DNA from 2 places in the Limnohabitans sp. Rim8 genome. Region 2 is predicted to be linked to the other one. Evidence: predicted binding sites of a transcription regulator. Region 2 holds the regulator's gene; the other holds the start of a gene.
What was found. The regulator FNR, encoded in region 2, switches genes on or off when oxygen is low (the NO sensors DNR and NnrR bind a similar motif). The targets are predictions, from matches to a motif close to TTGATNNNNATCAA.
Positions count from the first base shown of each region.

Region 1: the regulator FNR is predicted to act here: its motif matches at 11,372-11,385, upstream of Q1M54_RS09320 (fatty acid desaturase).

Region 1 covers NZ_CALPTI020000011.1:29,835-44,297, forward strand. The annotation lists gene Q1M54_RS09260 (nitrile hydratase accessory protein) at 1-41, opposite strand, end outside; gene nthB (nitrile hydratase subunit beta) at 52-729, opposite strand; gene nthA (nitrile hydratase subunit alpha) at 726-1,385, opposite strand; gene yajC (preprotein translocase subunit YajC) at 1,570-1,902, shown strand; gene secD (protein translocase subunit SecD) at 1,936-3,813, shown strand; gene secF (protein translocase subunit SecF) at 3,826-4,776, shown strand; gene dprA (DNA-processing protein DprA) at 4,871-6,040, opposite strand; gene def (peptide deformylase) at 6,247-6,753, shown strand; gene fmt (methionyl-tRNA formyltransferase) at 6,775-7,749, shown strand; gene Q1M54_RS09305 (AzlC family ABC transporter permease) at 7,749-8,480, shown strand; gene Q1M54_RS09310 (AzlD domain-containing protein) at 8,477-8,812, shown strand; gene Q1M54_RS09315 (phosphoglycerate kinase) at 8,930-10,123, shown strand; gene Q1M54_RS09320 (fatty acid desaturase) at 10,199-11,314, opposite strand; gene pyk (pyruvate kinase) at 11,497-12,930, shown strand; gene fba (class II fructose-bisphosphate aldolase) at 13,072-14,136, shown strand; gene Q1M54_RS09335 (phosphoribosylaminoimidazolesuccinocarboxamide synthase) at 14,178-14,463, shown strand, end outside.
Region 2 covers NZ_CALPTI020000008.1:70,065-84,527, reverse strand. The annotation lists gene Q1M54_RS07725 (sulfite exporter TauE/SafE family protein) at 1-276, shown strand, start outside; gene Q1M54_RS07720 (sulfite exporter TauE/SafE family protein) at 298-975, opposite strand; gene hemN (oxygen-independent coproporphyrinogen III oxidase) at 1,050-2,432, opposite strand; gene fnr (fumarate/nitrate reduction transcriptional regulator Fnr) at 2,639-3,358, shown strand; gene Q1M54_RS07705 (nitrogen fixation protein FixH) at 3,397-3,678, opposite strand; gene ccoG (cytochrome c oxidase accessory protein CcoG) at 3,702-5,084, opposite strand; gene ccoP (cytochrome-c oxidase, cbb3-type subunit III) at 5,210-6,130, opposite strand; gene Q1M54_RS07690 (cbb3-type cytochrome c oxidase subunit 3) at 6,170-6,310, opposite strand; gene ccoO (cytochrome-c oxidase, cbb3-type subunit II) at 6,320-6,946, opposite strand; gene ccoN (cytochrome-c oxidase, cbb3-type subunit I) at 6,960-8,399, opposite strand; gene ccoS (cbb3-type cytochrome oxidase assembly protein CcoS) at 8,470-8,607, opposite strand; gene Q1M54_RS07670 (cation-translocating P-type ATPase) at 8,617-11,019, opposite strand; gene Q1M54_RS07665 (universal stress protein) at 11,126-11,569, shown strand; gene Q1M54_RS07660 (malonyl-CoA synthase) at 11,608-13,173, opposite strand; gene Q1M54_RS07655 (tripartite tricarboxylate transporter substrate binding protein) at 13,236-14,231, opposite strand; gene Q1M54_RS07650 (HAD-IA family hydrolase) at 14,388-14,463, opposite strand, start outside.

The sequences.
Region 1 (14,463 bases), on a different contig from region 2:
GCGCGGGCCAGGTCGTTCAGGTCTTGGATGGCGGAGTTCATGGGGCCTTGATCAGCTGGGGATCGCTTCCAAATAAGACTCCCAGGCGTCCACGCTCACCTGGTGTCCGGCTTCGGCCTGCGGGCCCCACAGCTCGGTGCCGTCAAACACCACGGTGTAGAGGTGCTCTGCCGTGCCGTCAAAAGGCGGCAGCATCTTGTTCACATGCTGGTCGGGCAACACATGGCTGCCGTGTTGCAGCACCACGGTGCCCACATGTCCGCGCACATAGCGCGGCAGCCGGGTGTGGCCTTGGGGGTTCAAGTTCAGGGCGCGCACGCGCTGCCCCACGGCAAAGCGGGGGGCTTGGGTGCTGGGCCGGTCGGCTGGGCTGCCTTTGGCCAGCGCAGCGTCCACTTCAAAGGCTTTGAGCACCCGCACGCCCGCCATGGGTGGCGTGATGGCTTGGCCTTGGGCCAGTTCTTGTTCAGTGATCAGGCCGCGCTCGATCAGCAGCTTTTGCAGCGCCTTGGTCCAGATGGCGTAGTACGGGCCTTGCACATAGTCCAGTGGGGGCAAAGACTCGCGGGCCGAGCGTGCCAGGTCGATGTTCCACAGGCCGCTGGCGCCCATGGCCACCGTCACGCCCAAAGCACGGCGCTCCCACTCGCCGTGAAAAAGCGGCTCGTTGGCTTCGATGTGAACCGGGCCATAGCCTTGCAGGCCGCCCATGTCGTGTAAGCCGTTCATGCCAGTTCCTTGGGGTGTAACTTTGGATTCAAGGCCAAGCCGGTGCCGATCATGGCGTCACGGGTGACCAGCTGGGCCAGTTGTTCTACGCTCCAGCCCTCGGTGCCTGCGGGCCGCTCGGGCAGCACCAAGTAGCGCACTTCGGCGGTGGAGTCCCAGACGCGGATGTTTTGGCCCGGTGGCAGGGTGACGCCAAAATCGGCCAGTACGGCACGCGGTTCGATCACGGCGCGAGACCGGTAAGCCGCGCTTTTGTACCAAACCGGGGGCAGGCCCAGCACCGGCCAGGGGTAGCAGCTGCACAAAGTGCAGACCACCATGTTGTGCGTCTCGGGGGTGTTGGGCACGGCCACCATGTGCTCGCCTTGGCGTCCGGTGTAGTCCATCGAGGCGATGGCGGCGGTGGCGTCTTGCAGCAGCCAGTCTCTGAAAGTGGGGTCTGTCCATGCGCGGGCCACCACTTTGGCGCCGTTGTGCGGCCCGACATGCACCTCGTAGGTCTCGATGATGCGGTCCACGGCGGCGGGGTCCAGATAGCCCTTTTGCGTCAGCAGGGTTTCCAAGGCGCGGACACGCAGGTCGTTCTCGCCCAGGGTGCTGTGTTCGTGGTCATGTGAGTGATCATGGCCGTGGGGGTGATCGTGTTCAGCGTGCATGGCGGTCTCCTGTCTGGTTGTCTGGGTTGCGCTTGAGTGCTGCCTGAATGTGACTTCAAGGGGTCTGACCCCGTGTAGCCGGGGCTTTTGGGGTCGATCATAGCGCCGCATACAATGGCGGCTTCGCCTGCGAAGGACGCGGGCGTTCCCTGTTTCAAACCGAATGTGATTTTTTGGAGACCCCATGTTCATCTCTTCAGCTTTTGCCCAAACTGCTCCTGCCGCTGCCTCGGGTGGTGACTTCCAGTCCACTTTGATGAGCATGCTGCCTCTGTTGCTGATGTTCGTGGTCCTTTACTTCGTCATGATTCGCCCTCAGATGAAGAAGCAAAAAGAACACCGCGCCATGATCGATGCCTTGGCCAAGGGCGATGAGGTGGTGACGGCGGGTGGTTTGCTGGGCAAAGTCAGCAAGATCGGTGACGCCTACATCGGCATCGAGATGGCCACTGGCGTTGAGGTCCAAATGCAGCGCAGCGCTGTGGTTCAGGTTTTGCCCAAAGGCACGATCAAGTAATTTTTCCCGATAAAAGCCTGCACGCGAGCCACCATGAACCGTTACCCGATCTGGAAGTACGCGATCCTTGTGATTGCCTTGTTGTTGGGAACGGTGTTCACGCTGCCCAACTTTTTTGGTGAGGCCCCTGCGGTGCAGGTGTCTTCTGGCAAGGCCACGGTCAAGGTCGACAACACCACCTTGCAGCGCGTCGAAGAAGCCCTTAAGACTGCGGGCTTGAATCCTCAGACTTTGGCCCTGGATGGTGCCTCGATCCGAGCCCGTTTTGACACCACCGATAACCAGATCAAGGCCAAAGACGCGATTGAAAAGGCCTTGATTCCAGACGCCAGCAACCCTTCTTTTGTGGTGGCGTTGAATCTGGTGACGCGGTCGCCTGCATGGTTGACCTCGATGGGTGCTGCACCCATGTACTTGGGACTTGACCTGCGTGGCGGCGTTCACTTCATGTTGCAAGTGGACATGCAGGCGGCTTTGACCCAGCGTGTCGAAGCCTTGGTGGGCGATTTGCGCACCACCTTCCGCGAAAAAGATTTGCGCCACGGTGGAATGAGCCGAAGCGGCCAAACCATTGAAATCCGCCTGCGCGACGCCAAGCAGTTGCAGGCAGCGCAAGACCTGATCGCCGCTCAGTTTGCAGACCTGCAAATCAATTCAGTGGCCGATGGCAATGAATTCCGTTTGACGGCCACCATCAAACCCGAAGCCGCCCGTTTGGTGCAGGCGCAGGCCCTGAAGCAAAACATCACCACCTTGCATAACCGCATCAACGAGTTGGGTGTGGCCGAACCTGTGATTCAGCAGCAAGGCCTGGACCGCATCGTGGTGCAGTTGCCTGGCGTCCAAGACACGGCCAAGGCCAAAGACATATTGGGCCGCACCGCCACCTTGGAGGTGCGCATGGTGGACGAAAGCACCGAAGCCCGTGCTGCCGAACAAGGCGGCATGGTGCCTTTTGGTGCTGAGCGCTACCTTGAGCGCGATGGCCGCCCTTTGATTGTCAAAAAACAAGTGGTGCTGACGGGTGACAACCTGACCGATGCCCAACCCGGTTTTGACAGCCAGACCCAAGAGCCTGTGGTCAACCTGACCTTGGACGGCAAGGGTGCCCGCATCTTCAAGGATGTGACGCGTGACAACGTGGGCAAGCGCATGGCCATCATCTTGTTTGAAAAAGGCAAGGGCGAAGTGGTGACGGCTCCCGTGATCCGTGCCGAGATTGGTGGTGGCCGGGTGCAGATTTCGGGCCGCATGACCACGGCCGAAGCCAATGACACCGCGCTGCTGTTGCGAGCCGGTTCACTGGCCGCGCCGATGGAGATCATCGAAGAGCGCACCATTGGCCCGAGCTTGGGTGCAGAGAACATCGCCAAGGGCTTCAACAGCGTGACCTGGGGCTTTGTGGTGATCGTGGCTTTCATGGCGATTTATTACGCCATGTTTGGCGTGTTCTCGGGCATCGCACTGGGCGTCAATTTGTTGTTGTTGGTGGCGGTGTTGTCCTTGCTGCAAGCCACGCTCACCTTGCCCGGTATGGCTGCCATGGCGCTGGCGCTGGGCATGGCCATTGACTCGAACGTGCTGATCAATGAGCGTGTGCGCGAAGAGCTGCGCAACGGCGCCAGCCCGCAAGCGGCCATCCACGCGGGTTATGACCGTGCGTGGTCCACGATTTTGGACTCCAACATCACCACCTTGATCGCGGGCGTGGCCTTGCTTGCCTTTGGCTCCGGCCCGGTGCGTGGTTTTGCGGTGGTGCATTGCATCGGCATTTTGACGAGCATGTTTTCCGCTGTTCTCTTTTCGCGCGGCTTGGTCAACCTTTGGTACGGCGGCAAGAAAAAACTCAAGACAGTGTCCATCGGTACTGTCTGGCGGCCCGAGGCTGGCACTGCGGTGAAAGCCGATTAAGGGGAAAAGACCATGGAATTGTTCAAAATCAGAAAAGACATCCCTTTCATGCGCCATGCCTTGGTGCTGAACGCGGTGTCCTTCATCACCTTCTTCTTGGCAGTGTTCTTTTTGTTCAGCAGGGGACTGCATTTGTCGGTGGAATTCACCGGCGGTACCGTGATGGAGGTGAGTTACAGCCAACCGGCCGACTTGCCCAAGGTGCGCGGCGTGATCTCGGGCTTGGGTTATGCCGAGGTGCAGGTGCAAAACTTTGGCTCGGCGCGAGAAGTGCTGATCCGCCTGCCAGTGCAAAAAGGCGTGACCACGGCCCAGCAAAGCGAGACCGTGCTCAATGCCCTGAAAGCAGCCAACCCCGATGTGACGTTGCGCCGCACCGAGTTTGTCGGCCCACAGGTGGGCAACGAATTGGTGGAAGACGGACTGATGGCGCTGGCCTTTGTGGTGGGCGGCATCATGCTGTATTTGGCCATTCGCTTCGAGTGGAAGTTCGCTGTCTCCGCCATCATCGCCAACTTGCATGATGTGATCATCATTCTGGGCTTCTTTGCCTTTTTTCAGTGGGAGTTCTCGCTGGCTGTGTTGGCAGCGGTGTTGGCGGTGTTGGGTTATTCGGTCAACGAGTCGGTGGTGATTTTTGACCGTATCCGTGAGAATTTCCGCCGTTACCGCAAGATGAACACGGTTCAGATCATCGACAACGCGATCACCTCCACCATCAGCCGAACCATCATCACCCACGGCTCCACGCAGATCATGGTGTTGTCCATGTTGCTGTTTGGGGGTGAGACGCTGTACTACTTTGCGCTGGCGCTGACGATTGGCATTTGCTTTGGCATTTACTCGTCGGTGTTTGTGGGCGCTGCCGTGGCGATGTGGCTGGGCATCAGCCGCGAGGACATGGTCAAGCCGGTCAAGAAAGACCACGACCCGAACGACGAGAACTCGGGCGCGGTGGTCTGACAGATCATCAGACTTATCCCTTGCACAAGGGCACCTTCGGGTGCCCTTTGTTTGGGGGGAGCAGTTGGGTGTCAGCTGCAGCTTTGACCTTGGCTTATGCAGAGCCTACGCGCTGAAACAGCCCCCCCGGCAAACGACCCACTTGCCCCCTCAGCTCCAATTCCAAAAGTTGCCCTTGCAGTTGTGCCGTACTCCAGCCGCATCGGGCTTGCAGCGCGTCGAGGCTCACAGGGTCATGGCCCAGTGCGCGCAGCAAAGACTGATCGGAGTTTTCCTCTTGGCTTTCAGGGCTTGGGACCGAAGCATCCAGACCGGTTGACAGGTCCAGCGGCTGTTGCGACAAGGGTGCTGGCATGTGCAGCTCTTCAAGCACGTCTTGCGCCGATTCCACCAATTTGGCCCCTTGTTTGATGAGCGCGTGGCAGCCTTTGGATTGGGTCGCGTGGATGGAGCCAGGGATGGCCATCACATCACGGCCTTGGTCGAGGGCTTGCTTGGCGGTGATCAATGAGCCCGATTGCAAGGCCGCTTCAACCACCAGCGTGGCCTGCGACAGGCCGGAGATCAGGCGGTTGCGCCGGGGGAAGTTGGGGGCCAGGGGCGGTGTGCCCAGCGGGTACTCACTCAGAATCACGCCATTTTGGGCAATTCGGTGCGCCAAGTCGCGATGCTGGCGTGGATACACCCGGTCCAGACCGGTGCCCACGATGGCGATGGTGGCCAGACCTGTCCCGTGGTGCCCCAGCAAGGCGCCGTCGTGTGCCGCGCCGTCCACACCCAGCGCCAGACCGGAGACGATCGTGAGCCCACTGGCCGCCAAACTGCGCGCAAATTCACGGGCATTGTCGGCGCCTTGGGGTGTGGGGTTGCGGCTGCCCACGATGGCCAAGCATTGCTCGGCTTTGAGGGTTGCCAAATGCGCGGTTTGTCCCATCGCGTAGAGCATCAAAGGAGGATCAGGAATGTCCAGCCAGGGCGCTGGGTAGTGCGCGTCGCCCAAAGTGATGACGCGGCCACCCAATGAGGCATGGTCTTGCAGCCACTTCAAGGTCTCTAGCGTGAGGGCGGCGCACCCCTCTGGCATTTGCACAAGCGCCTGCGCTTGTTTGGCATTGACCACTTGGCCCAAAACGGCTTCGCTTTGCGCAAAGATGGCTTGGGGTTCGCCGAATGCCGCCAGCAAGCGCCTGGCGCTTTCGTGGCCGACGCCAGGGGTGAGGCTCAGGCGCAACCAAGCGCCCCAATTGTGGGTGTCTTCATTCATGTGGTCTCCCTGCGCAGCCCTTGGGGCTGTCTTTGCTTTTTTGTAACATGCCCATTGTGTTGCAAAGTCAAGTTCCCGCCAAGAGCGACTTGCCAGAGCTGCAGCACCAGTCACTTTGTCATTCAACATGGCGCATCTGCTCAAGAGGCTCTTGTTTTTGACCAAAATGACCGAAAATACCTGCATTCCTTCTGATCTTTTGAACCATGGCCCTGCTCCCCATCCTTTGTTATCCCGACACACGCCTGCACAAGGTGGCCAAACCTGTGCAAGCGGTGGACGCCCGAATTCATGCGCTGATCGATGACATGGTTGAGACCATGTATGAGGCCGGTGGCATTGGCTTGGCTGCCACGCAGATCGATGTACATGAGCGCTTGGTGGTGATCGATACTTCTGAAGAGCGCAATCAGCCCATGGTGCTGATCAACCCCGAAATCACCTGGATGGGCGATGAGCGCGTCAAGGGCGAAGAAGGTTGCCTGTCTGTGCCCGGAATTTACGATGGTGTGGAACGCGCCACGAAAGTCAAGATCACGGCCCTTGACCGTGACGGTAAAAGCCGCAGCATTGAAGCTGAGGGCATGCTGGCCATCTGCATCCAGCATGAGATGGACCACCTGATGGGCAAAGTGTTCGTGGAATACCTGTCCCCCCTCAAGCAAGGCCGTATCAAGACCAAACTGGTCAAAGCCCAAAAAGCCGAGCGCTGAAGCGCTTTTGAATTCTCCCCCATGCGTTTGATTTTTGCGGGCACGCCCGAATTTGCCCAAGTGGCCATGGTTGCCCTGCACGCCGCAGGCCACGAGATCGTGTTGGTGCTGACCCAGCCCGACCGGCCTGCTGGGCGCGGTATGAAACTGCAACCCTCGCCCGTTAAGCAATGGGCGCTGGACCATGGCGTGTCCGTGGCCCAGCCCCGAAGCCTGCGATTGGACGGCAAATACCCCGAAGACGCCGCCGCTGCCCGTGACACTTTGCACGCTGCAAAGGCAGATGCCATGATCGTTGCTGCGTACGGTTTGATCTTGCCGCAGTGGCTGCTTGACCTGCCGCCCAAGGGTTGTCTGAACATCCACGCTTCTTTGCTGCCGCGTTGGCGCGGCGCTGCGCCGATTCACCGCGCCATTGAGGCGGGTGACACGCAAACCGGGATCACCATCATGCAGATGGATGCGGGTTTGGACACGGGTGACATGTTGCTGGTGTTGCCGTGCGCCTTGGCGGCTGATGACACCACTGCTGTGCTGCACGATCGGTTGGCCGCTTTGGGCGGGCAGGCCATCGTGCAGGCCCTGGCGGATCTAGACGGTTTGCCCCGACAACCGCAACCTTTTGATGGCGTGAGTTACGCGCACAAGATCGATAAATCTGAAGCGGTGCTCGACTGGACATTGAGCGCCGAGGTGCTGGCGCGGCGCATCCGGGCGTTTGACCCTTTCCCGGGCATGACCGTTCCCCTGGCGACGGCCACAGGTGTTGAAACCCTCAAGCTGTGGCGGGCTGTTGCCGAATTGGCTGACTCGACTTCTGGGCACGGTTCTCCACCCGGCACCGTGCTCAGCGCCGATGCTTCAGGTGTGCGTGTGGCCTGTGGCGATGGCCTGCTGTGCCTGACCCAGTTGCAGCGCCCCGGCGGTAAACGCCTGAGTGCGGCCGACTTCTTGCGCGGCTGCCCCTTGCAGCCCGGTCAGCGCTTGGTGGCCTGATGTTTTTTCGGCCAAGGATTTACCGCGATGCCCAGTTTTTGCAAGGCTTGCGCGACTTGGCCCCACAAGCGCCTGGTGTGGCGGCTTGGGGCTTGATGACGGGCGTTGCCATGGTCAAGTCGGGAATGAGCGTCTTCGAAGCCGTGGCCATGACCATTCTGGTATTTGCAGGCAGTTCGCAGCTGGCGGCGATCCCGTTGTTGGTGGCAGGCGCCCCGGCTTGGGTGATTTTGGCCACCGGTTTTTGTGTGAACCTGCGCTTTGTGGTCTTCAGCCTGCATCTGCGGCCCTACCTCATGCATCTGCCGCGCTGGCAGCGCATGTGCCACGGCTACTTCACCGCCGACATCAGCTATGTGTTGTTCACCCAGCGCTTTACAAAGCCCGGTGAGACCGATGCCGAGCGCACCGGGCAAGAGGCCTATTTGGCAGGCAATTACTTTCTGAATTGGAGCAGTTGGATCGTGGCCAGTCTGTTGGGCATCGGCTTGGCCAACCTGATTCCCCCAGAGTGGGGTTTGGGTTTTGCGGGTATTTTGTGTTTGCTGGGCATCCAGTGTTCTTTGGCCAGCTCGCGCATGCGCATTTTGTCAGCAGCCGTGGCTGGCGTCGCGGCGGTGGTGGCATACCACTTGCCGCTCAAGCTCAATATCGTGGTGGCGATTGCGGTGGCGGTGATCTTGTGCCTGACAGTTGAAAAAATTCGGCCAACACCCAAGGTGGCTGCATGAACGAGACCGACCTGTGGACCTTGACCGTCATCGTGGGTCTGGCCGTGGTGACGGTGGTGGCGCGCAGTTTCTTCTTTATTTCCAGCCAGTCTTGGCAGTTGCCCAATTGGGCTCAACGCGGCTTGCAGTACGCCCCCATCGCGGCACTGTCGGCCGTGGTCATTCCCGAAATCATCACGGTGCAAGGTGAGCTGGTCAGCACTTGGGAAGACGCTCGTCTTTACGCTGCCGTAGTGGGTGTGGTTGCTTACTTTTGGCGGCGTGATGTGCTGATCACCATCCTTGCGGGCATGGCGGTGTACCTGCCTTTGCGCCTGGGTCTGGGTTGGTAAGGCTTGCTCAACCCTCCCCTCAATGTGAGTTGCTGTTTACTTTTGATGCTGTCAGTCCTTGTCAGGCGCTGCTTTTAAAATACCTCCCGAATTCCCAGATACAGGACAAGTTCCCCCATGAATGTCATTCGTTTTTCAGATCTGTGCGCAAGTGGCCAAGTGGCTGGGCAACGTGTTTTTATTCGCGCCGACCTGAACGTGCCCCAAGCGGGCGATGGCAGCATTACCGAAGACACCCGCATCCGTGCCAGCGTGCCTTGTATTCAGATGGCTTTGGACGCTGGGGCGGCTGTGATGGTGACCTCGCATTTGGGTCGCCCGACCGAGGGCGCTTTCAAACCCGAAGATTCCTTGGCCCCAGTGGCGCAGCGCTTGAGTGAGCTTTTGGGCCGCAGTGTTTCCTTGCTCGCGCATTGGGTGGATGGCGTGACTGTGGCACCCGGTCAAGTGGTGTTGCTTGAAAACTGCCGCGTCAACAAGGGGGAGAAAAAAAATGACGAAGCGCTGGCTCGCAAAATGGCCGCGCTGTGCGACATCTATGTGAACGATGCCTTTGGCACTGCGCACCGTGCCGAAGGCACGACCTATGGCATTGCCCAGTTCGCTCCGATTGCCTGTGCGGGGCCTTTGCTGGCTGCTGAAATTGATGCGATTGGCAAGGCGCTAGAGGCGCCCAAACGCCCGCTGGTCGCCATCGTGGCCGGCGCCAAGGTCAGCACCAAGTTGACCATTTTGAAGAGCCTCGCGCAGAACGTCGACCAGTTGATTGTGGGCGGCGGTATCGCCAACACGTTCATGCTGGCTGCGGGTTTGAAGATTGGCAAGAGCCTGGCCGAAGCCGATTTGGTGAGCGAAGCCAAAGCGGTCATAGAGGCCATGAAAGCGCGCGGTGCCGAGGTGCCGATCCCCACCGATGTGGTCACGGCCAAAACCTTTGCGGCAGACGCTCTGGCCACGGTCAAGCGGGCCAGCGAAGTGGCTGACGATGACCTGATTTTGGACATCGGCCCAGAGACCGCTGCCAAGCTGGCCGCGCAGCTTAAACAGGCTGGCACCATCGTATGGAACGGGCCCGTGGGTGTGTTCGAGTTTGCGGCGTTTGAAAATGGCACCAAGGTGATTGCGCAAGCGATTGCAGAGTCCAATGCATTCAGCATTGCGGGTGGCGGTGACACGTTGGCCGCGATCGCCAAATACGGCATTGAAAAGCAGGTGGGTTACATTTCGACCGGTGGCGGTGCTTTTCTCGAAATTCTCGAGGGCAAGCAGCTTCCAGCGTTTGAAATTTTGGCCAAACGCGCAGCCCATTGATCTTCGATCTGTCAAACCATTGACCGCAACAAAAAACCCCGCATCGCGGGGTTTTTTGTGAATCAAAGCGGGCTTTTAAGCTTGGGCGGCGGGCGGTAAATTGCCCCTCACCGGGCTGGTCATATTGCCTTTGAAGTCGGTCCAGCATTCCCGGCTGAAGTCGTACATCTTGCAGTTTTTGGCGGTTTCGAAGTACCACTTCCAACTGAAGGCTTGGACGATGATCCGGCCAGGCAGCATTTCTTCCAATTTGGACTGGGCTTGCTTCAATCGATAAAGGGGGATGCTCATGTCCACATGGTGGGCTGTGTGCTCCATGATGTGGTGCATCATGCCGCCGATGTTGAAGGGGAACGTCAGGTGCACGGTGGTTGACACAAATGGCGCGGCCTTCGTCCAGGCGGCTTTGTTGTCATGCCAAGACACTTTGACGTGGGTGTGGTGCACATAGACCACGAAACCGATCATGGTGTTCCAGCCAAAGAACGGGATCAACACGCCCATCAGCAAAGACAACCAGACCGATTGCCCCGTATAGACCGCGGCAGCGGCAACAGTGCCCAACCAAAAAGCACCAAACAAACTCACCAGCAAGCTGTCCTTGAAGAAGATCGGACGGCGAGTGGGCATGTGGGTCTTGTTGGGAAAGAACTCGCGCTTCCACCAAATCTCGATCATGTAATAAAGGCCCGGCGCCCAACCGCTGCGGTAGGCGCGTTGCAGCAAACGCTGCACAGGGTTGAGTGCGGCAAATTCCTCGGCCGTCAAAGGCGTCCAGACAAAGTCCACGCCTTTGAGGTTGGTGTAGCCGTGGTGCACCACGTTGTGGCCCGTATCCCAAAGGCTGTAGGGCGTGAGAGACGGCAAGAACGCGATGCGGCCCAGCACTTTGTTCAGTTCGCGGTGGGGCGTGAGGCTCTGGTGGCAGGCATCGTGGCCAATCACAAACAAGCGGCCAATCACAAAGCCAGCCATGGCGCCGCAAAGCAGTTTCACCCAAATGGCGTCAAATGCCACAGTGGCTGCAATCAGTGCAAAAAACAAGGCGTAGTCAAAAGCCAACAGCACCAATGCACGCATGGTGCTGCGTTGCGATAACGGGGTCAGCCATTCGCGCAGCGTTTTGCGGTGCGGTAGGGGTTGGTCCAGCGCAATGGGTTGATCGACGGACGGGGTGTGTAAGGCAGTCATGACGCTCAAATGTAAATCGGGCAAGCATGAGTTTAGTCGGCAAGCCTTTTCATTGGCCTGACAGAGATCAATTCAAGGGCTTTGCTTGGGGTTAAGGGGCCGCTGTCGCGCATATCCCCGAAAGAAACAAAGACGTCACTTTTTCGTGTGAGAATTCAAAACTATTAAAAGGAGATCTCCGAATGCCCCGTCGCGCCACCAAGATTGTTGCCACTTTAGGCCCTGCTTCCAGCGACCCAGCGCTGCTCGAAGCCATGATCCGCGCCGGGGTGAACGTGGTTCGCCTTAATTTCAGCCACGGCAAAGCGCAAGACCACGTAGACCGCGCCAGCCTCGTGCGCGAAGCCTCGCAGCGTGCCGGCCGTGAAGTGGCCATCATGGCCGACCTGCAAGGTCCCAAGATTCGTGTGGGCAAGTTTGCCGAAGGCAAAGTCATGTTGGAGCCCGGTGCCCCCTTTGTATTGGACGCCTCGCGCACCGAGTTGGGCGACATCCACGGGGTGGGCTTGGACTACAAGGAGCTGCCCCGCGATGTGAAGGCGGGTGACGTGCTGCTGCTCAACGATGGTTTGATCGTGCTGAATGTGGTGGGCGTCAAAGGTGAGCAAGTACACACCACCGTCAAACTGGGCGGTGAGTTGTCCAACAACAAGGGCATCAACAAGCAGGGGGGCGGCCTGACGGCGCCGGCCTTGACCGCCAAGGACATGGAGGACATCAAAACCGCCATGAGTTTCCAGGCCGACTATGTGGCGGTGAGCTTTCCTAAAAACGCCACCGATATGGAAATGGCCCGCCAACTGTGCAACGTGGCGGGGGCCGAATATGGCCATAAGCCGGGCCTGATTGCCAAGATCGAACGTGCTGAAGCCATTCCTCACCTTGAGGCCATTCTCAAAGCAAGCGATGGGATCATGGTGGCCAGGGGCGATTTGGCCGTTGAGGTGGGCAATGCCGCCGTTCCCGCCCTTCAAAAGCGCATGATCAAGCTGGCCAAGGTGCACGACAAGGTGGTGATCACGGCCACCCAGATGATGGAAAGCATGATCACCAACCCTGTGCCCACCCGCGCTGAAGTGTCGGATGTGGCCAACGCGGTCTTGGACGGCACTGACGCCGTGATGCTCAGCGCCGAGACTGCCGCGGGCAAGTACCCGCTGGAGACGGTGGAAGAGATGGCCAAGATTTGCGAGGCTGCCGAAAACGCCGAAGACCCGACCTTGGATGCCGATTTCAAAGGACAGACTTTCAGCCGCATCGACCAGTCGATCGCCATGGGCGCTTTGTTCACCGCCCACCACTTGGGGGCCAAAGCCATTGTGGCCATGACCGAGTCGGGCTCAACAGCCCTTTGGATGAGCCGCCATCGGGTGCACATTCCCATTTACGCGCTGACCACCAAACTCAATTCACAGCGCAAGATGGCGCTTTACCGCAACGTGCGCCCCTTGTTGATGGACACCAGCGCTGACCGCGACACGGCATTGGCCGAAGCCGAAGCCCACCTGAAAAGCCGCAACATTGTGGGCACTGGCGACGTGTATGCCATCACCTGTGGAGAACCCATGGGTTCTCCCGGTGGCACCAACATGCTGCAAATTTGCAAAGTGGCTTGAGCTTGGAGGGGCCTGATTGGTCCCCTTGCAGGGCGTGGCTCAGGCCCATATCCGACCGAAGCCTATAAAATCTGGGTCAGTCTTGAGCCGGATGTTTTGCCGGCGCGTTCAATTTTTCAAACTTCCCGGGATATCATCACCATGGCACTCGTTTCAATGCGCGAGCTGCTGGACCATGCAGCCGTTAACGGCTACGGCATTCCAGCTTTCAACGTCAACAACCTCGAGCAAGTCCAAGCCGTCATGATGGCGGCCGACGAGGTCGGCGCACCGGTCATTTTGCAGGCCAGTGCAGGTGCCCGCAAATACGCTGGCGAGCCCTTCATCAAATACCTGATCCAGGCGGCTACAGAGCAGTGGCCCCACATTCCCTTGGTCATGCACCAGGATCACGGGCAAAGCCCGGCGATTTGCCAGGGCGCGATCAACTTGGGTTTTTCGTCGGTGATGATGGACGGCTCCTTGCTGGAAGACGGCAAAACCCCGGCCGACTTTGCCTACAACGTGGATGTGACCCGCCGCGTGGTCGAGATGGCCCACCTGTTGGGTGTTTCGGTGGAAGGCGAGTTGGGTTGTTTGGGCAACCTCGAAACCGGTGAAGCGGGTGAAGAAGACGGCATTGGCGCAGTCGGCAAGCTCGACCACAGCCAGATGCTGACCGACCCTGAAGAAGCCGCCCAATTCGTCAAAGCTACCGGTTTGGACGCGCTGGCCATTGCGATTGGCACCAGCCATGGCGCCTACAAATTCAGCCGCAAACCCACGGGCGACATCTTGGCCATTGGCCGCGTGAAAGAAATCCATGCCCGCATCCCCAACACCCATTTGGTGATGCACGGCTCGTCCAGCGTGCCGCAAGACTTGCTGGCAATGATCAACCAGTACGGTGGCAAGATGAAGGAAACCTACGGCGTGCCCGTCGAGGAAATTCAAGAGGCCATCCAACACGGCGTGCGCAAGATCAACATTGACACCGACATCCGTTTGGCGATGACCGCCGCTTGCCGCAAATTCTTGTTTGAAAACCCCGACAAGTTCGACGCCCGCGAATGGCTCAAGCCTGCCCGCGAGGCCGCCAAGCAAATTTGCAAGCAGCGTTATCTGGAGTTCGGCTGCGAAGGCCAGGCTGGCAAGATCAAGGGCGACACTTTGCAAGTGGTTGCTGCCAAGTACGCCCGTGGTGAATTGGCGCAAGTCGTCCATTGAGCCGATAGGCTTTTCCTTATCGATTGCCTGACTGATTTGCCATGACCTCTGCGCTTCACACCTCGGCCCTGACCTCCTTGCCTCTGCTGGCGCGTGGCAAGGTGCGTGACAACTACGCCGTAGGCGATGACCGCATCTTGATGGTGGCGTCAGACCGCATCAGCGCATTCGACGTGATCATGGGCGAGCCGATTCCGGGCAAAGGTGTGTTGCTCACGCAAATGGCGTTGTTTTGGTTTGACCAACTCGGCCCCAAAGGCCTCAACATCTGCCCGATCCACCTGACAGGCGAAGCCCCCGAGAGCGTGGTGAGCGCTGGCGAGGCAC
Region 2 (14,463 bases):
ATTGGCACCAGCGCTGCTTTGGGATTTCCCATTGCACTTGCGAATGTCACCGGCTTTGTCATCAGCGGTATGAAACTGGATAACCTGCCAGACTGGTCACTTGGCTATATTTGGCTACCTGGCATGGTGGTCATTGCATGCTTCAGCGTTTTGACGGCCCCTTTCGGTGCCAGAGCGGCACATCGACTCCCGGTGAAGAAATTGAAAAGGGTGTTTTCTTTCTTCTTGGTGTTTCTTGCGGTCTACATGTTCAACAAAGGCATGAGTGCTACTTGACGGGGTGGTTGGACATGCGTCTCATCCAGTGACGCACCAAGGCGCTTGGTCATGAACCAGCCCCATCCACAAGGTCCAACCGGACACGCTGGTCAAAGCCAACCCCGCTGTGCGCATGCCCCAAGATCCGTCGCCCAGGGTTTGCATGCGCAAAAAAATCCAAGGCCCTGCCCAAAGGCTGATGCTGCTGCCCAGGGCAAACAAGGCCATGGTGGCTGCACCCTCTAGCGGCTGGCTGGTCAGGGCAGCCACCATCAGGGCCGAATAAAGCAAACCGCATGGCATCAAGGCCCACAGCCCGCCCACCATCCACGGTGCAGCGCGCGCCCAGCGGGTGTTGAAGGCACGCACGCGCGCCCACAAACGGCGCGCACCGGCATCCAGCCACACAGGTTGACGGGCTTGCAGCATGAGCAGCAAGCCCAGCACCAAGGCCGTCAGGTGCAGCAAAGTCCAGACGGGGCGAATGGCGGCCGATTGCGTGGTCAGCCACCCTAAGCCCTGTATGCTGGCAGCAGCCAAGGCACCCAAAAGCGCATAGCCACCCAAGCGACCAAATTGGAAGGCCCACATGGCCTGCGCACGTCTTTCTCCAGCGGCTTGGCCCAAGCCCGCACAGGCAGCGCCGCACATGGCCACGCAATGCGGCCCACCGAGAACCCCCATCATCAGGGCCGTGATGGCCAAAGAGCTTTGCATGGTGAATTCAGTTGTAGGTCCATCTGGTCATTGTCAACGATGCCCAGATTGGTCAAACAGGGAGGCTTGTAAGCTCAGATGATTTTGGAAAACCGGTGGCGATTTCGGTCCGCCTGAAGGTAGCGGTCAAACACCATCGCCACGCCCCGCACAAAGAACCACCCTGTTGGTGTCACCTGAATGCCCGTCTCGCTCAGTTGAACCAATCCCTGGGCTTGCAGGTCTTCAAGTTGGCACAACTCTTTGGCAAAGAGCATCTTGAAATCGACCAGCCAAGCCAAGTTGATCGACTCGAATTGCACATGACCCTGACACATCAAGGCCATGATGACCGAGCGGCGAATCAGGTCGTCGCGTGACAGCGCCACCCCCCTGACCACAGGGAAACGGCCCTGGTCTAACGCGTCGACATACTCTTCCATGGTCTTGGCGTTTTGGCTGTAAGTGGAACCGACACGGCCAATCGAGGACATGCCCAAAGCGATCAAATCGCCATCGGCTTGGGTGCTGTAGCCCTGAAAGTTTCGGTGCAAACGACCCTGCCTTTTCGCCACCGCCAATGGGTCATCTGGCAAGGCGAAGTGGTCCATGCCGATATAGATGTAGCCCACCTCGGTCAAGGCATCGAGCGAGCGCGACAACATGGCCACCTTGGCGCCACCCACCGGCAAGTCTTGCGCGTGTATGCGTCTTTGCGGCTTGAAACGATCCGGCAAATGCGCGTAAGCGTAGAGTGCGATTCGGTCAGGCCTGAGACTTTTGATTTGTGCCAATGTCCGGTCAAAAGACGCGGGAGTTTGCAAGGGCAAACCGTATATCAGGTCCACATTGACCGATTCAAAACCCAATCTGCGTGAGGCTTCAACCAGCTGGAAAACTTGCTCGGCCGGTTGAATTCGGTGCACCGCTTTTTGTACGGCAGGGTCAAAGTCCTGAACGCCAAAACTCAGGCGGTTAAAGCCCAACTCGGCCAACACAGCCAAACGGCCCTCATCCACGGTACGCGGATCGACTTCAACCGAGTATTCACCCCCGGGAACAAAAGCAAAGTGCGCCCGCAACATGGCCATGAGTTGACGCAGTTCCTCGTCGCTCATGAAGGTGGGCGTGCCCCCACCCAGGTGCAATTGGCTCACCGGCTGACCAAGCCCCAGATGTTGGCTGTGCAGGATCACCTCTTTCGTGAGGTATCGCAGATACGTGGCTGCCCGGTCTTTGTGTTGGGTGATGATTTTGTTGCAAGCACAGTAATAACAAAGCGATTCACAAAACGGAATGTGAACGTACAAGGACAAGGGCGACTGCTGCCCCACACGGCCGCAATGGCGTTGCTGCAAAACCTGGATGTAATCGGCCTGGCCAAATGCCTCTACAAATCGGTCAGCAGAGGGGTAAGAGGTGTATCGCGGTCCAGATACATCAAAGCGTGTCAACAATTCAGGCGTGATGACGGACATGTGTCTGCCCCTTGGTAAAACGTGTGCCAAACAATGTCACGACTTTGCCTTTCAGACCCAGCCCAAGTATTGACCCAAATCAAACAAGCTACCGGTTTCCGATGATTTCCAGTCCATATCGGGTACAGGCTGAACATACGTCAATTTTTGGCCTTAAGCTCAAGACTTGATCCAGAGCAAATTCATTTTTTTACATTGGATAAAACATGAATCCACAAGCCATCAAAGTCGCCTGCTCCAACTGCAACTTGCGCGAGTTGTGCATGCCCATGGGCCTGAATGACCATGACTTGAACCGACTAGACGACTTGGTCGCCGTTCGGCGAAAGGTCAAAAGAGGCACCACCTTGTTCACCAACGGCGACAAGTTCACTTCTTTGTATGCGATTCGCACTGGATTTTTCAAAACCTGCCTGGCCACCGAAGACGGGCACGACCAGGTCACGGGTTTCCAGATGGCGGGCGAAATCATAGGCCTTGACGGCATCGTGAACGACCAGCACAGCTGCGACGCGGTGGCCCTGGAGGACGCAGAGGTCTGTGTGATGCCTTTTGATCGGATCGAGGAAATTTCTCGCGAAGTGACTGCTCTGCAACACCATGTGCACAAAATCATGAGCCGTGAAATCGTGCGCGAGCACGGCGTGATGCTGCTTTTAGGCAGCATGCGTGCGGAGGAGCGCTTGGCTGCTTTCTTGTTGAACTTGGTCCAACGCCTGCATGCACGGGGTTTCTCGCAGTCTGAGCTGGTCCTGCGCATGACGCGTGAAGAAATCGGGAGCTACTTGGGCCTGAAGCTTGAGACCGTGAGTCGCACTTTTTCAAAATTTGTCGACGACGGATTGGTCGAAGTAAAACAACGCCACGTCCGCATCCTAGACAGCGATGGTCTGCAACGGTTGGTCAACCACAACGCCTGCAACTGAAATATTCAAGCTGGGTTGAGGCCCTGGACCACCAAACTTCAAGGTTTGGTGGGCTCAGATGAAGACTCAGCAGGCTCAGGCAACTCACCCGTCGCGGCATGGTTGCGTCCTTGCATGGCAGGCGCATGGGTGATGCCTTGGCGCTCTTGCATCGCCGTCCGCGGCGTGACCGTGATCACAGGGTCAGGGTGGCTCACCGCAATGTAGAGCGTTGTAAACCCGGCCACCACCACCACCGCGGGGCCCGCAAACACCATCCAGACCAGGCCAAATCGCCACCATGGCAGTCCATCTTGGGGGTTCTTCATTGCATGGATCATGCTTGTCTTTCCAAAAAAGTCATTCAACGGGGAACCAAAAACACGGTTTTTTCACTCAAAAAACCGGCCGATTGGCCATCTGGCCAGGTCGCCTGAATGCGAAAATCAATCGGGTGCGAACCTGGTGCTGCAGCCTCATAGGGCATTTGCAAACGGACAGAGACCCAGCGCGATTCGGTTGCCGCTACTTGCACGCCCGTTTCACTGACCAGACTCAGGCCCAGCAAGCCGTCGACCTGTAGGTCGAACGTCAATTTTTGCTCTGCCGCGTTCATGATTTGCAGACGGTACACGTTCTCCATCTTGCCGCCTGCCACGATACGAGCCATGGTGGCGCGATCGCGCTCAATGTCCACCTTGAACGGCAAGCGCAACCACAAAGACGCACCAACGCTGATGATGATGGCCCACAACACAGCGGTGTAAATGAGCACACGAGGCCGAAAAATTCGCCGAACCGTTTGTCCCCAAGTCCAACCATGGTCAAGCGCGTTTTGTGTCGAAAACTTGACCAAGCCACGCGGATAGCCCACCTTGTCCATGACCGTGTCGCACACATCCACACAAGCGCCGCAGCCTATGCACTCGTACTGCAAGCCTTTGCGAATGTCGATGCCCGTGGGGCAGACCTGAACGCACAAAGTACAGTCCACACAAGAGCCCAGCCCGAGGGCTGTGGGGTCTGCCTTCTTGGAGCGGGCACCACGCGGCTCGCCACGCGCCTCGTCGTAAGTGACGATCAAAGTGTCCTTGTCGAACATGGCGCTTTGAAAGCGTGCATAAGGGCACATGTATTTGCAGACTTGCTCGCGCATGAATCCAGCGTTGCCATAGGTGGCCAAGCTGTAAAAAAGAATCCAGAAAATTTCCCAAGGGCCAAAACCCAAGGACAGGATCGACGCGGTCAAATCGCGTATCGGCGTGAAGTAGCCGACAAAGCTGAAACCTGTCCACAAAGACAGCGACAGCCAAACCGCTTGTTTACCGCTTTTGCGCGACAGCTTGTTGAAGCTCATGGGCGCCGCGTCCAAACGTTGACGGGCTGAGCGGTCGCCCTCAAACTGGCGCTCGACCCACATGAAGACCTCGCTGTAAACGGTTTGTGGGCATGCAAAGCCACACCACAACCGCCCAGCCACTGCCGTGAACAAAAACAACGACAGCGCTGAGATGACCAGCAAAGCGGTCAGGTAAATAAAGTCCTGCGGGTAGAGCACCAAACCAAAAATATAAAAGCGGCGCGCACCCAGATCAAACAAAACCGCCTGTCGCTGACCCCACTCCAGCCATGGCAAACCATAAAAAACCAATTGCGTGACGAACACGGTGAACCAACGCCAACGCGCAAACATGCCTTGCACGCTGCGGGGGTAAATTTTTTGCTGCGCTTGGTACAAAGACACCATCTCCCCTTCGACTGGCAAAGGCGCGATGGGAATGACACCGCGGGAGGATGGTTTATCGGAAGTAGGCAACGTGCAAACCTTGGATCAGTTTTTGCAGCGGACACGGCCTGCTGCAATGGCTGTCATCACTTGGTGACTTTGGCCACGGCGTTGTTGGACAAACTCCAGACATACGCCGCGAGGACATGGATCTGGCCTTCGGTCAGCTTATCGGCCTGTGCGGGCATCTGATTGAGCTTGCCGTTGTTGATGATGTTCACGATGGCGTTCTCTCCCCAGCCGTGCAACCAGATGTCGTCGGTCAGGTTGGGTGCGCCCATGGCTTGATTGCCCTTACCGTCCATGCCGTGGCAAGCGGCACAGACCCCGAATTTGGACTTGCCCAGCGATGCACGCAAGGAGTCGTGTGGGCTGCCCGACATGCTCAGCACGTAGTGCGCCAAGTTGCGCACGTCTTCGGGCGTGCCCACGGCTGCGGCCATGGGCGGCATATTGCCGGCACGGCCTTGTACCAAAGTGGTTTTGATGGCATCTGGCGTGCCGCCATACAACCAATCGGCATCTGCCAAATTGGGGAAGCCCTTGCTGCCGCGTGCGTCAGAGCCGTGGCACTGGGCGCAGTTGTTCATGAACAGACGATCACCAATGGCCAGGGCCTGCGGGTCTTTGGACACTTGCTCGGGCGGCATCCCAGAAAACTTGGCGTAAAGCGGCGCCACTTCGGCATGGCCTTTGGCCACTTCGGCCTCGTACTGACCGGCCGAAGACCAACCAAATTTACCTGCGAAGCTGCCTGCGCCCGGGTACATGGCCAGGTAAACGAAAGCAAAAATGATGGTGATGACGAACAATCCCACCCACCAGCGTGGCAGCGGGTTGTTCATCTCGCGCAGGTCACCGTCCCAAACGTGCCCCGTGGTGTTGTCGTTGGCCGTCATGGCCTTGGCCTTGCCGCTGAACCACAGCAAAGCCAAGCAGGCGATGATGCTGAACAGCGTGATGCCGGCCACATACACGTGCCAGAAATTGCTGATGAAGTCACTCATGGAGATTCCTTGGTATTGTTTTTTGTGCTGGAGGATGGCTCAGTCGTCCTGGCGAAACGGCAGTTGTGCCGCCTCGTCAAATTCGGCCTGGTTGCGGCGCGACCACGCCCACGCCACGATGCCGACAAAGCAGCAAAAGGCGAGCAAGGTCACGGCAGAGCGCATGGTGTTGATGTCCATGACAATTCCTTATTTGCGGTGGGTACCCAGCACCTGCAGGTAGGCGATGACGGCGTCCAGCTCGGTCTTGTCTTTCACCGCTTCAGGTGCTTTGGCAATTTCTTCGTCGCTGTATGGCGCACCCAAGGTGCGCAAGCCGTTCATATGGGCTTGGATGGAGGCAGCACTGGCAGGTGCTTTCTCAAGCCACGGATAGGCCGGCATGTTGGACTCAGGAACCAGATCGCGCGGGTTGGTCAAATGGATGCGGTGCCACTCGTCGCTGTAGCGACCGCCCACGCGGGCCAGATCGGGGCCCGTGCGCTTGGAGCCCCACTGGAATGGCCGGTCGTAGACGAATTCACCCGCCAGCGAGTAAGGGCCGTAGCGCAGGGTTTCGGCGCGGAAGGGGCGAATCATTTGCGAATGGCAGTTGTAGCAGCCTTCGCGCACATACACATCGCGCCCCACCACTTGAAGCGCGGTGTAGGGCTTGAGGCCCGGCACCGGCTCGGTGGTTGATTTTTGGAAGAACAGTGGCAGGATTTCAACCATGCCACCCACCAACAAAACCAGCAGGATCAGCACGATCATCAGGAAGTTGTTGGTTTCGACTTTCTCATGCGACAAGCCGCCTGATTTTTGGTTTTGAGCCATGTTTGATTTCTCCTCAGGCGTGTGCGATTTCGAGATTGGGGATTCGGACTTCCACCGAACGACCTTGCGTCACCGTCTTGAAGGTGTTCCACAACATGATCAACATGCCGCCGAAGTACAGCAAACCACCGAGCAAACGCAACACATAGAACGGGTAAGTGGCTTTGACGGACTCCACAAAGGTGTAGGTCAAGGTGCCGTCCGCGTTGATGGCGCGCCACATCAGGCCTTGCATCACACCGGCAATCCACATGGCTGCGATGTAGATCACGATGCCGATGGTGGCCGTCCAAAAGTGGATTTCAATGGCCTTGACGCTGTACATCTGCTTTTGACCAAACAGGCGGGGAATCAGGTAGTACATGGAGCCCATGGTCACCAGACCCACCCAACCCAAAGCACCCGAGTGCACATGGCCCACGGTCCAGTCGGTGTAGTGGCTCAGCGCGTTGACGGTCTTGATGGACATCATCGGGCCTTCAAAAGTCGACATGCCGTAGAACGAAAGAGACACGATCAAAAAGCGCAGGATCGGGTCATCACGCAGTTTGTGCCAAGCGCCCGACAAGGTCATGATGCCGTTGATCATGCCGCCCCAGCTGGGGGCCAACAAAATGAGTGAGAAGACCATGCCGATCGACTGTGTCCAATCGGGCAAGGCGGTGTAGTGCAGATGGTGGGGACCCGCCCACATGTAAGTGAAAATCAACGCCCAGAAGTGCACGATCGACAGGCGATACGAATACACAGGACGTTCAGCCTGCTTGGGGATGAAGTAATACATCATGCCCAAGAAACCGGCCGTCAAAAAGAAGCCCACCGCGTTGTGGCCGTACCACCATTGCACCATCGCGTCTTGCACGCCCGCGTAGGCCGAGTAAGACTTCATCATGCCCACAGGCAAGGCCGCGCTGTTGACAATGTGCAGCAATGCCACGGCGATGATGAAGGCCCCAAAAAACCAGTTGGCCACATAGATGTGACGCACCTTGCGTGTGCCAATGGTGCCAAAAAACACCACTGCAAAAGCCACCCAGACCAGTGTGATCAGGATGTCGATCGGCCATTCGAGCTCGGCGTATTCCTTGCCGCTGGTGAATCCCAAGGGCAAAGAGATGGCCGCCAAGACGATGACCAATTGCCAGCCCCAGAAGGTGAAAGCGGCGAGCTTGTCGCTGATCAGGCGCACGTTGCAGGTGCGCTGCACCACGTAATAAGCGGCGGCAAACAAGCCGCAACCTCCGAACGCGAAAATCACCGCGTTGGTGTGCAAGGGCCGAAGACGCCCATAGCTGAGCCAAGAAATGCCGAAGTTGAGCTCCGGCCAAGTCAGCTGGGCCGCAATGATCACGCCGACCAGCATGCCCACCACACCCCAGACCACCGTCATGATGGCGAACTGTCTGACCACCTTGTCGTTGTACGAAGTCGCCTGCATATTGGCAAATTTCATTTTCACCTCTTGTTTTTAAAATCTTCGAAACGAGTGTGCACGGGCGTACATTGCAAGGACTTGATCGAAATCAATCGTCACGCAAAATTCGTTCGCCTTCGGCCTCGATGTCCTCAAATTGACCGCGGTAGATGGCCCACCACAAACCCGCCAAGATGAAAAACACCAAGGCCACCGACAAAGGAATCAACAAATAAAGGATGTCCATGTTGTTGAATTAAGTGGATGGATGGGCTGCATCCGGTGTCGTCAACACTTCGGGCAAGGCCTTGGACAGGCGCAGCGCATTGAGCACAACCCCCAGTGAACTGAGTGCCATGCCCAAACCCGCCGCCCATGCGGGCAACCAACCCACGACGGCCAGCGGCACACATGCAGCGTTGTAAATGGCCGACCACCACAGGTTTTGCCGGACGATGCGAAGGGTCTGGCGACTGCGCTGCACCGTACTGACCAGCACATCGAGTTGTCCACTCATCAGCACAAAGTCTGATTTGGACTGCGCCAATGGAACGGCTTGTCCCAAGGCAAAAGACACATCGGCCCCGGCCAATACAGGACCGTCGTTCAAGCCATCGCCCACCATCGCCACTTTGTGACCTTGGGCTTGCAAGGCCTGCAGTGCTTGCAGTTTGTATTGGGGGCTGCAACAGCCCTGCGCTTCTGAAATGCCCACCGCATGCGCCACTTGGGTCACTGCCGCTTGGCCATCGCCAGACAGCACTTTCAAGCGCAACCCCAGCTGTTTCAGTTGACGCACCACGCGCGCAGCCTCGGGTCTGATTTCTTCGGCCAACTCAAAGCTGGCCATCCATCCCGATGCGTCAGCCAAGCTCACTTGCAAGTGGTGACTAGCGAGAGGCGGTGCAGCGCAAAAAGCGGCAGAGCCCAAGCGAAACAGCATGCCATCTTGTCCTGGGCACTTCAAAGCACCTTGCACACCCTGCCCCGCTTGCTCAATCAGCTCGTGCGCCGACAGCGCCTCCAGCGCAGGCAATCGGCTCTCGGCTTGGGCTTGACGCCGGGCTTTGGACCACAAGGCCCGCGACACTGGGTGTAAGGAATGGCGCGCCAAAGTGCCCGCCAAGTCCAAGGCCCGCGCTTGCCCCACTCCTTCTCGGGTGTGGATGCGAACCACTTCAAATGCATCGCGCGTCAAGGTGCCTGTCTTGTCAAAAATCACGGTATCGATGCCCGCCAGATTTTGCAAAGCGCTGAGCCGACGCACCAAAACACCGCTGCGGGCGAGTGCCCCAGCCGTGGCCAGCATGGCCGCAGGCGTGGCCAGCGACAAGGCACAAGGACAGGTCACGATCAAAACCGCCACCGCCACCATCACCGCATGGGCGGGGTCGGTGGGCCACCAGTAGATGGCCGAGCCCAGCGCCGCCAACATCACGCCCATCAAAAAGGGCTTGGCCCAACGGTCCACCAGCAAAGCCATGGCCGGTTTGGAAACGGCCGCACTTTCCATCAAGGACACGATTTGTGCGTAACGCGTGGATGCGCCAATTTGCTCAATCTGGATCTGCAAAATGCCACTCAGGTTGTGGCTCCCTGCGATCACACGGTCTCCAGCTTGACGAGCCAAGGGCCGCGACTCCCCGGTCAGCAAGGCTTCGTCGACTTGAGCCTGGCCACTCAACACCAAGCCATCCGCTGCAAAAGCCTCGCCGGGCAAGACCTCGATCACATCTCCCACTTGCAGACGACGAACTGACATGAGCACCCAGCAGCCGTCGGGTTGAAGCTTGCGGACGCTTTCAGGCAGTCGGTTCAGCACCGCCTCCAAGGCGCCCGCTGTGCGGTCGCGCATGCGCAACTCCAGCCATCGTCCCGTCAGCAAAAAGAAAACGAACATGGTGAAGGAGTCGAAAAAAACCTCTGCACCAAACAGCCCGAGAGGCTCAAAAGTGCCCAAAGTGCTCACCACAAAGGTCACCACCATGCCCAGAGCCACGGGCAAATCCATGCTGATTTTTCGCTCACGCAAGTCGCGCCATGCATATCTCAAAAACGGAGCGCAAGAGAAAAAAATCACTGGCAAAGACAAGACCCAAGACGCCCAACGCAGCAGATGCATGGACTCGGGGGCAATGTCACCCGGATCACTCAGGTACGCCGGGGTCGCGTACATCATGACTTGCATCATGCACATGGCCGACACAGACCAACGCCAGACCATGCGCCGCGCTTCGTCGCGCCGCATAGCGTGGGCATGGGCGTCGTTGGCAGGCACTGCTTTATAGCCATAGCGATCAACGGCGCGCATCCACTCAGACGGACGGGTCAACTCAGCAGACCAAACAATTTGCCCACGGTGGCTGGCACCGCTGATTTGAGCCGACTGCACTCCGGGCACGGTCCGCAATGCATCTTCGAGCGTGATCGCACAAGCTGCGCAATGCATGCCTTCAAAGACGACACTCGAGGTCCATCTATCCGGTTCACTTTGGCTCGAAAAACTGAATGCAGCCCACTCCTCGGGGGTATCGAGCAGTTGCAAGCGGGCATCGGCATCGAGAGCTGCGTCTGCGTCGGGCGATGAATGCACGCTTAGAACACCGTTTGTTTCAGCGGCGTGCGAAGGAAGGCCCGAAAAAACATTGACTTGTGTCATGTTTCAAAGATACGCCAGCCGACCCATTCAAAGCTTGATGTGCATCAAGCGGCTGCGTTTGCGGCTCTTTTATGCTGGGGTTTTCTTTTCACACCAGGAGCCAACCATGTACCAACGCATTCTTGTCGCCACCGATGGCTCGGCATTGTCCAAAAAAGCCGTGGCCAGCGCCATTCAACTGGCATCCACCTGCGCCGCTGAGTTGATCGCGCTCAAAGTGGTTCCACGCTACCCGCAGACTTACTTCGAGGGCAGCATTCCCCTGTCTGTCGAGGAAATTTCGCGGGTCGAAAAGCAATGGACAGAGGCCGCTCAGGCCCAATTGGCCACGGTGGAAAAATCGGCCAAAGTCAAAAGCGTTCCCATCAAGTCGCTGGTGATCAAGTCCGATGTGGTGTCGGATGCCATCATTGCCGCCGCCAAAAAACAAAAAGCAGACCTGATCGTGATGGCCTCACACGGTCGCAAGGGGATCAAGCGACTGCTGTTGGGAAGTGAAACCCAACAAGTGCTGACCCACTCGCACGTGCCTGTGTTAGTCTTGCGCTAAGGCGGGGGTTGGGGACGGACAGGTCAAGCTGTCCTGTATCAGGATGCGAAAAGACCCTTGTATTGATCACGCAAGAGGTTTTTTTGCACCTTGCCCATGGTGTTGCGCGGCAACTCGGGCACCACAAAACAGCGCTTGGGGATCTTGAAATTCGCCAGCTTGGCCTTGAGTTCGGCCAGAACGGACTCAGGCTTCACCGATGCGCCGGTCTTGAGCGTGACCACGGCCACCCCCACCTCGCCAAAGTCAGGGTGTGGCACGCCCACCACGGCGCTTTCAGCCACGCCCTTCATGTCGTTGATGTAGCCTTCGATTTCGGCCGGGTACACGTTGTAACCGCCGCTGATGATCAGGTCTTTGCTGCGGCCCACGATGGTCACGTAACCGCGCTCGTCCACTTTGCCCACATCGCCTGTCTTGAAAAAGCCGTCAGCGGTGAACTCTTCGGCAGTTTTTTCGGGCATGCGCCAATAGCCCTTGAACACATTCGGCCCCTTGACCTGAATGGCTCCGATCTCACCCACGGGCAGCTGCTTCCCATCGTCACCATGAACGCGCAGGTCAACACCGGGCAAAGGAAAACCAACGGTACCGCCGCGTCGCTCAGATTGCTTGGCGTAGCGCTTGTCTGCCGCATAGGGGTTGGAGGTCAACATCGCGGTTTCGCTCATGCCATAGCGCTCCACAATGGTGTGGCCCGTGCGCTGCTGCCACTCGGTGAAGGTCTCGATCAGCAGGGGCGCCGACCCGGCTACGAACAAACGCATGTTTTGAACAGCTGCCTGGGTCAAAGAAGGTTCAGCCAGCATGCGCACATACAGCGTGGGCACGCCCATGAACACTGTGGCCTGGCTCATGAAGCCAATGGCCCGCTTGGGGTCAAACTTGGCCATCCAAATCATCTTGCTGCCGTTGATCAGCGCACCATGGATGGCCACAAACAAACCGTGCACATGGAAGATGGGCAAGGCATGGATGAGCACATCCCCCTGGCCTGTAGGCCCTCCGGTTGCCGTCCAGCCCCAGTAGTCCTTGAGTGTCAGCGCATTGCTGAGCATGTTGCCGTGCGTGAGCATGGCCCCCTTGCTTCGCCCGGTGGTACCGCTGGTGTACAAAATGGCCGCCAGATCGTCTGCGTGGCGTTGCACCGGGGTGTGCCGGTCACTTTGCAAAGCCGCGCGGTCAAGCAAGCTACCGGTTCGGTCTTCGTTCAGGGTGAAGACATGCTGCGTACCCGCCTTGAAGGCGATCTTGCTGACCCAGCCAAAATTGACACCACTGCAGACCACCACAGCAGGCTCAGCATTGCCAATGAAGTACTCGATTTCAGCGCTTTGGTAGGCGGTGTTCAAGGGCAAGAACACATAACCCGCACGCAAAGTGGCCAAATACAAAATCAAGGCTTCGACGGATTTTTCGACCTGCACGGCCACCCGGCTGCCCTCCGGCAAGTCAAGGGATTGCAGCAAGTTGGCCACCATGGCGGTGGACCGTTCCAAATCCAACCAACTGTATTCAAGACCTTCATCGGTCTGAACAGCCACCGTTTTCAGATCAGATGGAAACGATGCCCTGAGGGCAGAAAACAGATTGTCTTGGGTCATGATGGCAAAAATCAAACGTGAAAAAGGGCCTGATCACAGGCCCGGAGAACTCAGACCAAAGCTCAATCGAGTTTGGCGCCCGATGCCTTCACCACTTGGGACCACTTGGCCAATTCTTTTTTGATGAAAGCTTCGAACTGAGCGCCCGTGAGGTTGGGAAATTCAGCGCCTTGGTTGGCCCACACGGCTTTGGCTTCGTCGGTCTGGCAGGCACGGCGGAACTCTTCGATCGCTTTGGCCTGTGCGTCTGGGGTGGTGCCTCTAGGGGCCCATACACCGTACCAAGTAGAGACCGTGTAATCGGGCAAACCCAACTCGGTCGAACAAGGCACATCTGGGAAAGCCGCATTGCGCTTGGTGCCAGAGACCATCAGGGCCTTGATGCGCCCACCCTTGATGTGGGCAGCCGAGGACCCGAGTCCATCGAACATCATGTCCACGTTGCCCGCAATCAGGTCTTGCAAGGCGGGCCCTGCGCCACGGTATGGGATGTGGGTGATGAAGGTTTTGGTCTGCAGCTTGAACAACTCACCGGCCAAATGGTGCGATGTTCCGCCACCAGCAGAGCCGTAGTTCAGACGGCCAGGGTTCTTTTTGAGCATTTCCAGAAATGATTTGAAATCTGGCGAGGTGATTTTCTTGGGGTTGACCACCAAAACCTGAGGCACAGCCGCCACTTGAATCAAGGGAATCAGATCGCGCTCCAGATCGTAATCAAGGCGTGGGTACATGCTGGGTGCGATGGTGTGGTGCACGGCCCCCATGAAGTAGTTGTAACCATCGGGCGTCGCTTTGGCAGCGATGCCAGCGCCCAAAGTACCGCCCGCACCACCGCGGTTGTCAATGATCATTTGCCGGCCAGTCAGCTTGGCAAATGCAGCAGACATGGGGCGCGCAAAGGCGTCGGTGCCTCCGCCTGCGGGAAAAGGAACAATCATGTTGATCGGCTTCGTCGGCCATGCGCCCTGGGCTTGAGCCCACATGGGCAGGGAGCCGGCGGCGACTGAGACGACTTTCAAAAAATCGCGTCGTTGGCGCAAAGTGATGCTTGTTTTCATTGTGAGTCTCCTGATGATGGTAGGCGCATCATAAAGACTGCAACGCACTCCAAATGAATCAAGGTGTTCAGCAAGACCTAGGGTTTTCCAGTAGATTGGCCGTCTTCTGACACCTGAGTGATGCCCCAAAGACACCCAGATACTTGGTAAAGGTGTTCATAAAGTAGCAAGCCTTTGGATAGCCTTTGAGAAACTTTGTGCAGGTTCAAACACGTCAAACGTCACCGCTTGC